DNA from 2 places in the Pseudomonas sp. LB3P31 genome. Region 1 is predicted to be linked to the other one. Evidence: predicted binding sites of a transcription regulator. Region 1 holds the regulator's gene; the other holds the start of a gene.
What was found. Region 1 encodes sigma-54, which starts transcription at its own class of promoters, with help from an activator protein. Its sites were predicted from a motif close to ANTGGCATNNANNTTGCTNT; they were not measured.
Positions count from the first base shown of each region.

Region 2: flgB (flagellar basal body rod protein FlgB) is a predicted target of sigma-54. The motif match lies at 1,046-1,065, and genes of this name have one in related genera.

Region 1 is NZ_CM142710.1:2,465,532-2,469,579, forward strand. It holds gene lptC (LPS export ABC transporter periplasmic protein LptC) at 1-209, shown strand, start outside; gene lptA (lipopolysaccharide transport periplasmic protein LptA) at 196-744, shown strand; gene lptB (LPS export ABC transporter ATP-binding protein) at 744-1,469, shown strand; gene ACYZTK_RS11295 (RNA polymerase factor sigma-54) at 1,653-3,146, shown strand; gene hpf (ribosome hibernation-promoting factor, HPF/YfiA family) at 3,220-3,528, shown strand; gene ptsN (PTS IIA-like nitrogen regulatory protein PtsN) at 3,541-4,005, shown strand; gene rapZ (RNase adapter RapZ) at 4,008-4,048, shown strand, end outside.
Region 2 is NZ_CM142710.1:4,858,990-4,863,037, forward strand. It holds gene flgB (flagellar basal body rod protein FlgB) at 1,108-1,515, shown strand; gene flgC (flagellar basal body rod protein FlgC) at 1,519-1,962, shown strand; gene flgD (flagellar hook assembly protein FlgD) at 1,978-2,703, shown strand; gene flgE (flagellar hook protein FlgE) at 2,735-4,048, shown strand, end outside.

The sequences.
Region 1 (4,048 bases):
TCACACGTTTCGACGAGAAAAACCGCAAGACGCTGATTACCACCACCCGCATGACCGTGTTCCCGAAGCAGCAATATGCGCAGACGGAGCAACCCGTTAGAATCGACGGCGCCGGTGGCGTGTCGACTGGTACGGGAATGAAGGCGTATTTGAAAGAAAGCAGGATACACCTGCTATCGAACGTAAGAGGACAGTATGAGGCTCGTTAAAACCCTCCCTATTTTGCTCAGCCTGGGCGCAGCACTGGGAAGCGTGAGCGCCTGGGCTCTGCCGAACGATCAAGAGCAGCCTATCCGCATTCAGGCCGACGACGCCCAACTGGACGACAAGAATGGCATCGCCACCTACAAAGGTGACGTCATCATCACCCAGGGTTCGATGAAGGTGACCGGCAATACCGTGACCATCACCCGCACCCCGGCTGGCGATATCGACGTGGTGACTTCGGTCGGCAACCTGGCTTACTTCGAGCAGCTTCAGACCCAGGGTGACACCAAGCCTGTGCAGGGTTACGGCGTCACGATCCAGTATCACGCCTCGCAGAACCGCGTCGTGCTGATTGATCGCGCCAAGGTCATCGACAAGGACAACAACGTCACCCAGGGCGAGAAAATCGTCTACGACACGGTCAAGAAGCTTGCGAGCGCCGGCCGTGCCACGGGCAACAAGGTCACCGAATCGCGTCCGCGCATCGACATGGTGATCCAGCCCAAGCCGAAAAACGACCAGAAAAAGGCCAATTAATGGCAACTCTGAAAGCTCAGCATCTGGCCAAGGCTTACAAGAGCCGCCAGGTCGTGCGCGACGTCAGCCTGTCGATTGACAGCGGTCAGATCGTCGGGCTCCTCGGCCCTAACGGCGCCGGCAAGACCACCTGCTTCTATATGATCGTCGGCCTGGTGCAGGCCGATCAGGGCCGCGTGCTGATCGACGACCTGGACGTCAGCCATCAGCCAATGCACGGCCGTGCCAAGGCCGGTATTGGCTATCTCCCGCAAGAAGCGTCGATCTTCCGCAAATTGTCGGTGGCCGATAACATCATGGCCATCCTCGAGACCCGCAAGGAGCTCGACAAGGCCGGTCGGCGCAAGGAGCTGGAGAGCCTGCTGCAGGAATTCCACATTAGCCATATCCGCGACAACCTCGGCATGAGCCTGTCGGGCGGCGAGCGTCGCCGGGTGGAGATTGCCCGGGCGCTGGCGACCAATCCGAAGTTCATCCTGCTCGACGAACCTTTCGCCGGCGTGGACCCGATCTCGGTAGGCGATATCAAGCAGATCATCCATCACCTCAAGGCCAAGGGCATTGGCGTGCTCATCACTGACCACAACGTCCGTGAAACCCTGGACATCTGCGAGACCGCCTACATCGTCAACGATGGCCAGCTGATCGCCGAGGGCGACTCTGCCACCATCCTGGCCAACGACCTGGTCAAGGAAGTTTATCTGGGCCACGAGTTCCGCCTTTAAGCGCTGCGGTGCCTGGCCAGTCGCCCGGGCGCTCGACACTCTAAAAAATCAATACTTTTTTATTGTTACAGCGCTCTAGGCAAACACTGCAATATCGGGCATATAATTTGCTTAAGTTTGGCGCTCCGGCGCCCTGTAGTGGATGGCGCATGCGCGCCGGCGAATAAGGTTTAAGCCCCTGCCATGAAACCATCGCTAGTCTTGAGAATGGGCCAGCAGCTGACGATGACTCCTCAGCTGCAACAGGCCATCCGCCTGCTCCAATTGTCGACCCTGGACCTGCAGCAGGAAATCCAGGAGGCGCTGGAGTCCAACCCGATGCTCGAACGCCAGGAAGAAGGCGACGACTTCGACAATGCCGATCCCTTGGCCGACAAAGCCGAGCAGCAACCCAACGCCGACGTTTCGGAGCCGTCCTATCAGGAAACCGCGCCGACGGTAGACAATCTCGAGGAAGGCGACTGGAACGAGCGCATTCCCAACGAGCTACCCGTTGATACCGCGTGGGAAGATGTCTACCAGACCAGCGCCAGCAGCCTGCCAAGCAACGATGATGACGAGTGGGACTTCACCACCCGCACATCGGCCGGCGAAAGCCTGCAGAGCCACCTGCTGTGGCAACTGAACCTCGCGCCGATGTCCGACACTGATCGCCTGATCGCCGTCACCCTGATCGACTGCATCAACAATCAGGGCTACCTGGACGAAACCCTCGAGGAAATTCTCGAAGCCTTCGACCCGGAACTGGACATCGAACTGGACGAAATCGAAGCCGTTCTGCACCGCATCCAGCAATTCGAACCGGCCGGCATCGGCGCTCGCAACCTGGGCGAATGCCTGCTGCTGCAATTGCGCCAGCTGTCCGCCAAGACCCCTTGGCTTACTGAAGCCAAGCGCCTGGTCACGGACTACATCGATCTGCTGGGCAGCCGCGACTATAGCCAGTTGATGCGGCGGATGAAGCTTAAGGAAGACGAACTGCGCCAGGTCATCGAGCTGGTCCAGAGCCTCAACCCGCGTCCCGGCTCGCAGATTGAGTCGAGCGAAGCCGAGTACGTGGTTCCGGACGTGATCGTGCGCAAGGACAACGAACGCTGGCTGGTGGAACTCAACCAGGAATCGGTGCCGAAGCTGCGGGTCAACGCCCAGTACGCCGGTTTCGTTCGCCGCGCGGACACCAGTGCCGACAACACGTTCATGCGCAATCAGTTGCAGGAAGCCCGCTGGTTCATCAAGAGCCTGCAGAGCCGCAACGAAACCCTGATGAAAGTTGCCACCCAGATCGTCGAGCATCAACGCGGTTTTCTGGAGTACGGCGACGAAGCGATGAAGCCGCTGGTACTGCATGACATCGCCGAAGCAGTCGGCATGCATGAATCGACGATTTCACGGGTGACCACGCAGAAGTTCATGCATACCCCACGGGGCATTTATGAACTGAAATACTTTTTCTCCAGCCACGTCAGCACCTCCGAAGGCGGCGAATGCTCGTCCACGGCGATCCGCGCGATCATCAAAAAACTGGTTGCGGCGGAAAATCAGAAAAAGCCGTTGAGTGACAGCAAGATCGCTGGTTTACTGGAGGCACAAGGCATTCAGGTGGCTCGCCGCACCGTCGCCAAGTACCGCGAATCCCTTGGGATCGCGCCTTCGAGCGAACGCAAGCGGTTGATGTAAGCCACGCCACAGCGTTCCAGTGGCAGATCATCTGGTCTGCCGCTTTATGCACTGGCAACGAAGGAGAAGCTGTATGCAAGTCAACATCAGTGGACACCAGCTGGAAGTTACCGAACCCCTGCGCACCTATATCGGCGAAAAACTCGCCCGTTTAGAGAGGCATTTCGACAAGATAACCAACGTGCAAGTCACGATGAACGTCGAGAAGCTCAAGCAGAAAATCGAAGCCACCTTGCATATTCCCGGCGGGGAAGTGGTCGCCAATGCCGAGCATGACGATATGTATGCCGCCATCGACCTGCTGACCGACAAGCTGGATCGCCAACTCAAAAAGCATAAGGAAAAGACCCAGAGCCTCCTCCAGGGCGCAACCGGTCGTTAACACTCCCAACCCATGATCCGACTTGAAAGTATCCTGACCCCCGGCCGTTCCCTCGTGAACGTGCCGGGCGGCAGTAAAAAGAAAGCCCTCGAGCAAATTGCCAACCTTATCCATAAAGAAGTACCGGATCTGGAGATGCAAGATGTCTTCGAGGCTCTGATCGCCCGTGAAAAACTCGGCTCGACCGGTTTTGGCAACGGCATCGCCATCCCCCACTGTCGTCTCAAGGGCTGCGCGTCACCTGTCAGTGCCTTGATGCACCTCGACGCCCCTATCGATTTCGACGCCATCGACGGCGCCCCGGTTGACCTGCTGTTTGTGCTGCTGGTCCCGCAAGCGGCCACCGATGCGCACCTGGAGCTCCTGCGCCAGATCGCCAGCATGCTGGATCGCAAGGAAGTTCGCGAAAAACTGCGCAGCGCCCCGAGCAATGAAGCCTTGTACCAGGTCGTCCTGGACGAGCAGAACGGTCATTAATCATGCGCTTGATCATTGTCAGTGGCCGTTCCGGCTCAGGTAA
Region 2 (4,048 bases), 2.4 Mb from region 1:
TCCCGTTTTTTTTGGTGTGCATATCCATTCTCGTGGTCATGGCTTGCATTGGTTCCGCTTTTACAGCGGGTCACTTGGAGAAGCGCCAAGTAACCAAGCGCTTTTTGCCCCACCACTTGGCACCTCGCTAGGGCTCGGTGTGCCCTCACTCCGGCATCCTTGCCGGTTTACCCGCTCCGCAATACCTGCGTTCGGCCATCGTGGTTTATGGGGCGTCCGCGATCAACAACCAGGCCGAGGCGGCCTGAGAGCCGACCTGGCCGATAGTTCGGCCGTGCATCAGTGGCGAATGGCACACCCTCGTATGCAAGTACCCCTGTGGGAGCAAAGCTTGCTCGCGATGACCGATTACCATTCAACACTGATGCCGACAAGTATGACGCCATCGCGAGCAAGCTTTGCTCCCACAGGTGTCACCTCCAACAGGTGTCACCCCCCCACAGGTTCTCATTTCAAATTCAAGGAAGGTGCACAACCAAACAAGCGCAGCGCGCCGGCTTGATGCCTTGGTCGGCCCTAAGGCCGCCACGGCGAGGCTTTTGATTGCAGGCGCCCCATAAAACCACGCTGGCCGAACGCAGGTATTGCGTAGCGGGTAAACCGGCAAGGATGCCGGTTTAGCTGCGTTGGGCCATGGATGGCCCGTCGCAGCGACCCGCGGAGCAATGCCGGAGTGAGGGCACACCGAGCCTAGGCGAGGTGCCAAGTGGTGGGGCAAGAAGCGTTTGGTTACTTTGCGCTTTTCAAAGTGACCCGCCGTAAGGGCGGAACCAAAGGAAGCCGTGACCGCAGCAACGGATATGTACACAGCAAGATCAAAAGATCGCAGCCTCGTTTCACTCGACAGCTCCTACAGAAGAACCGCGTAACCCGCCGTAGGGCGAAACCAATTACAGCAGTTACCACACACACACACACGGCCCCAGGAAAACACCCTGACCACAAAGCGGCAGAAAAGCGGCAGCCAGCGGAAACCCATTGCCGCTTTTCTGTCGTTGCCCAAATGCCACCACCGCGCAAACCCCCGGTTTATGGGCTTTCATCGATTGGCACGGCGCTTGCTAAGTTCAACATACGAAAAATCAGGTCACCCGAAGGTTTCCCGACATGAGCATCAGCTTCGATAAAGCGCTCGGTATCCACGAACAGGCTTTGAACTTCCGCGCCCAGCGCGCCGAAGTCCTGGCCAACAACATCGCCAACGCCGACACCCCGAACTACAAGGCTCGGGACCTGGATTTTTCCAAAGTGCTCGCCGAGCAAAGCGAGAAAACCAAGGGTGGCGGGTTTGCGCTGAACATGACCAATAGCCGGCATATCGAGGCCCAGGGTCTGGGCAATGGCGACGAGGCGCTGTTGTACCGCACGCCGATGCAGCCATCGATCGACCAGAACACCGTGGACGCCCAGCTGGAGCAGTCGAACTACGCGGAAAACTCGGTCAACTTCCAGGCCAGTTTCACCCTGCTCAATAGCAAATTCAAAGGGCTGATTTCAGCCTTGCGTGGAGAGTAAGTCATGTCCCTGTCCAGTGTTTTCAACATTGCCGGTAGCGGCATGAGTGCCCAGACCACTCGCCTGAACACCGTCGCCAGTAACATCGCCAACGCCGAGACCGTTTCGTCGAGCATCGACCAGACCTACCGCGCACGGCATCCGGTGTTTGCCACCATGTTCCAGGGCGCGCAAACCGGTGGCAGCGATTCGTTGTTCCAGGACCAGGAAGCGGTCGGGCAGGGTGTGCAGGTGTTGGGCGTGGTCGAGGACCAGAGCAATCTTGAAGCGCGCTACGAGCCGAACCATCCAGCGGCCGACGCCAAGGGCTACGTCTACTACCCGAACGTCAACGTCGTGGAGGAAATGGCCGACATGATTTCCGCAAGCCGTTCGTTCCAGACCAACGCCGAAATGATGAACACTGCCAAAACCATGATGCAGAAGGTCCTGACGCTCGGTCAGTGATAAGGGGCGACTCAGATGAGTGTTACCGATACGACAAGCAGCTTGAGCCTCAACGACATCCTGGCCAACTCCTCAGTCAAGAACACCTCCACCACCAGTGATGGCCTGGCCTCGGCCACCGGCAGTGCTGCCGGCAAGAAGGCCCTGGGCAAGGACGCGTTCCTGCAATTGCTGGTAACCCAGCTGAAGAACCAGAACCCGCTGGAGCCCCAGGACAACGGCGAGTTCGTCGCCCAGCTGGCGCAGTTCAGCAGCCTGGAAGGCATCACCACGCTCAACGACACGGTCAGCGGCATTGCCGGCAACTATAACTCGTCCCAGGCCCTGCAGGCCTCGTCGCTGGTGGGCCGTTCGGTGATTGCACCGGGTAGCAAGGCCGTGGTCGATACCTCCAAGAGCATGACCGGCACGGTGGCCATTCCCGATTCGGTGCCGGCTGCCACGCTGAAGATTTCCGACAAGGACGGCAAGGTGGTGCGCACCATCGATATGGGCAGCCAGACCGCCGGCAATGCCAGCTTTATCTGGGACGGCAAGGACGACGCCGGCGCAACGGTCGAGTCGGGCACCTACACCTTCGCGGCGACGGCCACCATCGACAGCCAGGCGGTATCGCTGGTCACCAACCTGCCGGCCACCGTCAACAGCGTGACCATCAGCCAGACCGGTGGCGAGCTCATGCTCAACCTGGCCGGGCTGGGCAGCATCGCTCTGTCCAAAGTCCAAACCATTGGTATGTAAAGCCGACTAACCCGGCATAAAGGAGTAAAACATGTCTTTCAATATCGGCCTTAGCGGTCTCTTTGCAGCCAACAAACAACTGGACGTTACCGGCAACAACATCGCCAACGTCGCGACCACCGGGTTCAAGTCGTCCCGCGCAGAATTCGAGGATGTCTATTCGGCGAGCAAGCTGGGTACCGGCAGCAAGACTGTCGGCAGCGGCGTGCGCCTAGCCAACGTGTCCCAGCAATTCACCCAGGGTGACATCACCAACACCGGCAACGTGCTGGACTTGGGCATCAACGGGTCCGGGTTCTTCGTGCTGAACGACAGCGGTTCGCTGTCCTACACCCGCGCCGGTACGTTCACGTACGACAAGGAGGGCTACGTCACCAACTCCGGCGGCACAGCGCGTCTGCAGGGCTACGGTGTGGATGCCAATGGCAAGATCCAGAACGGTATGTTGACCGACCTGCGCATCGACACTTCCAACCTGGCGCCGAAAACCACCGACGCGGTGTCCTCGACGATCAATCTGAACTCCACGGACAAGGTGATCGACCAGACAATCGCCACCAACAAGTTCGATCCGAGCAAGACCGAAACCTACAGCAAGAAATTCAACACGCCGATCTACGACAGCCAGGGCAACCTGCACACCATGGAGCAATTCATGGTCAAGACAGGCCCTAACACCTGGGACAACTACACCCTGGTCGACGGCCGCAACATGGATGGCAGCCTGTCCACCCCTGTCCCATCGACCCTGAGTTTCGACTCCGCTGGCAAGCTGACCCAAATCAGCACACCGGTGACGCCACCGACCACGCCAGCGACCGCGACCATCAGCAACGACCTGAAGGTCACCAACTGGGTGCCAGGAACTGTGACCGATGGCGTGTGGAAGGCCAACGGTGCCGCAGCCAACCCGGATGGCATTACCATCGCCATGGGTGTCACCACGCAATACAACGCCGATACTGCACGGTCGATCCCGGTGCAGAACGGCTACGCGACCGGCCAGATCACCAACCTGACCATCGACGGCAGCGGCGTATTGCTTGCCAACTTCAGCAACTACCAGACCAAGCCAATTGGCCAGATCTCCCTGGCCAGCTTCACCAATGAGCAGGGCTTGCAGCCTGTCGGCGGTACCGCGTGGAAAGAGACGTACTCCTCGGGTATTCCCGGCTACGACTCGCCGGAAACCGGCAGCCTGGGGACCATTCGTTCCAACTCCCTGGAAGAGTCCAACGTCAACGTGACCAATGAACTGGTCGACCTGATCAAGGCGCAGAGCAACTATCAGGCGAACGCCAAGACCATCTCGACTCAAAGCACGCTGATGCAGACCATTATTCAG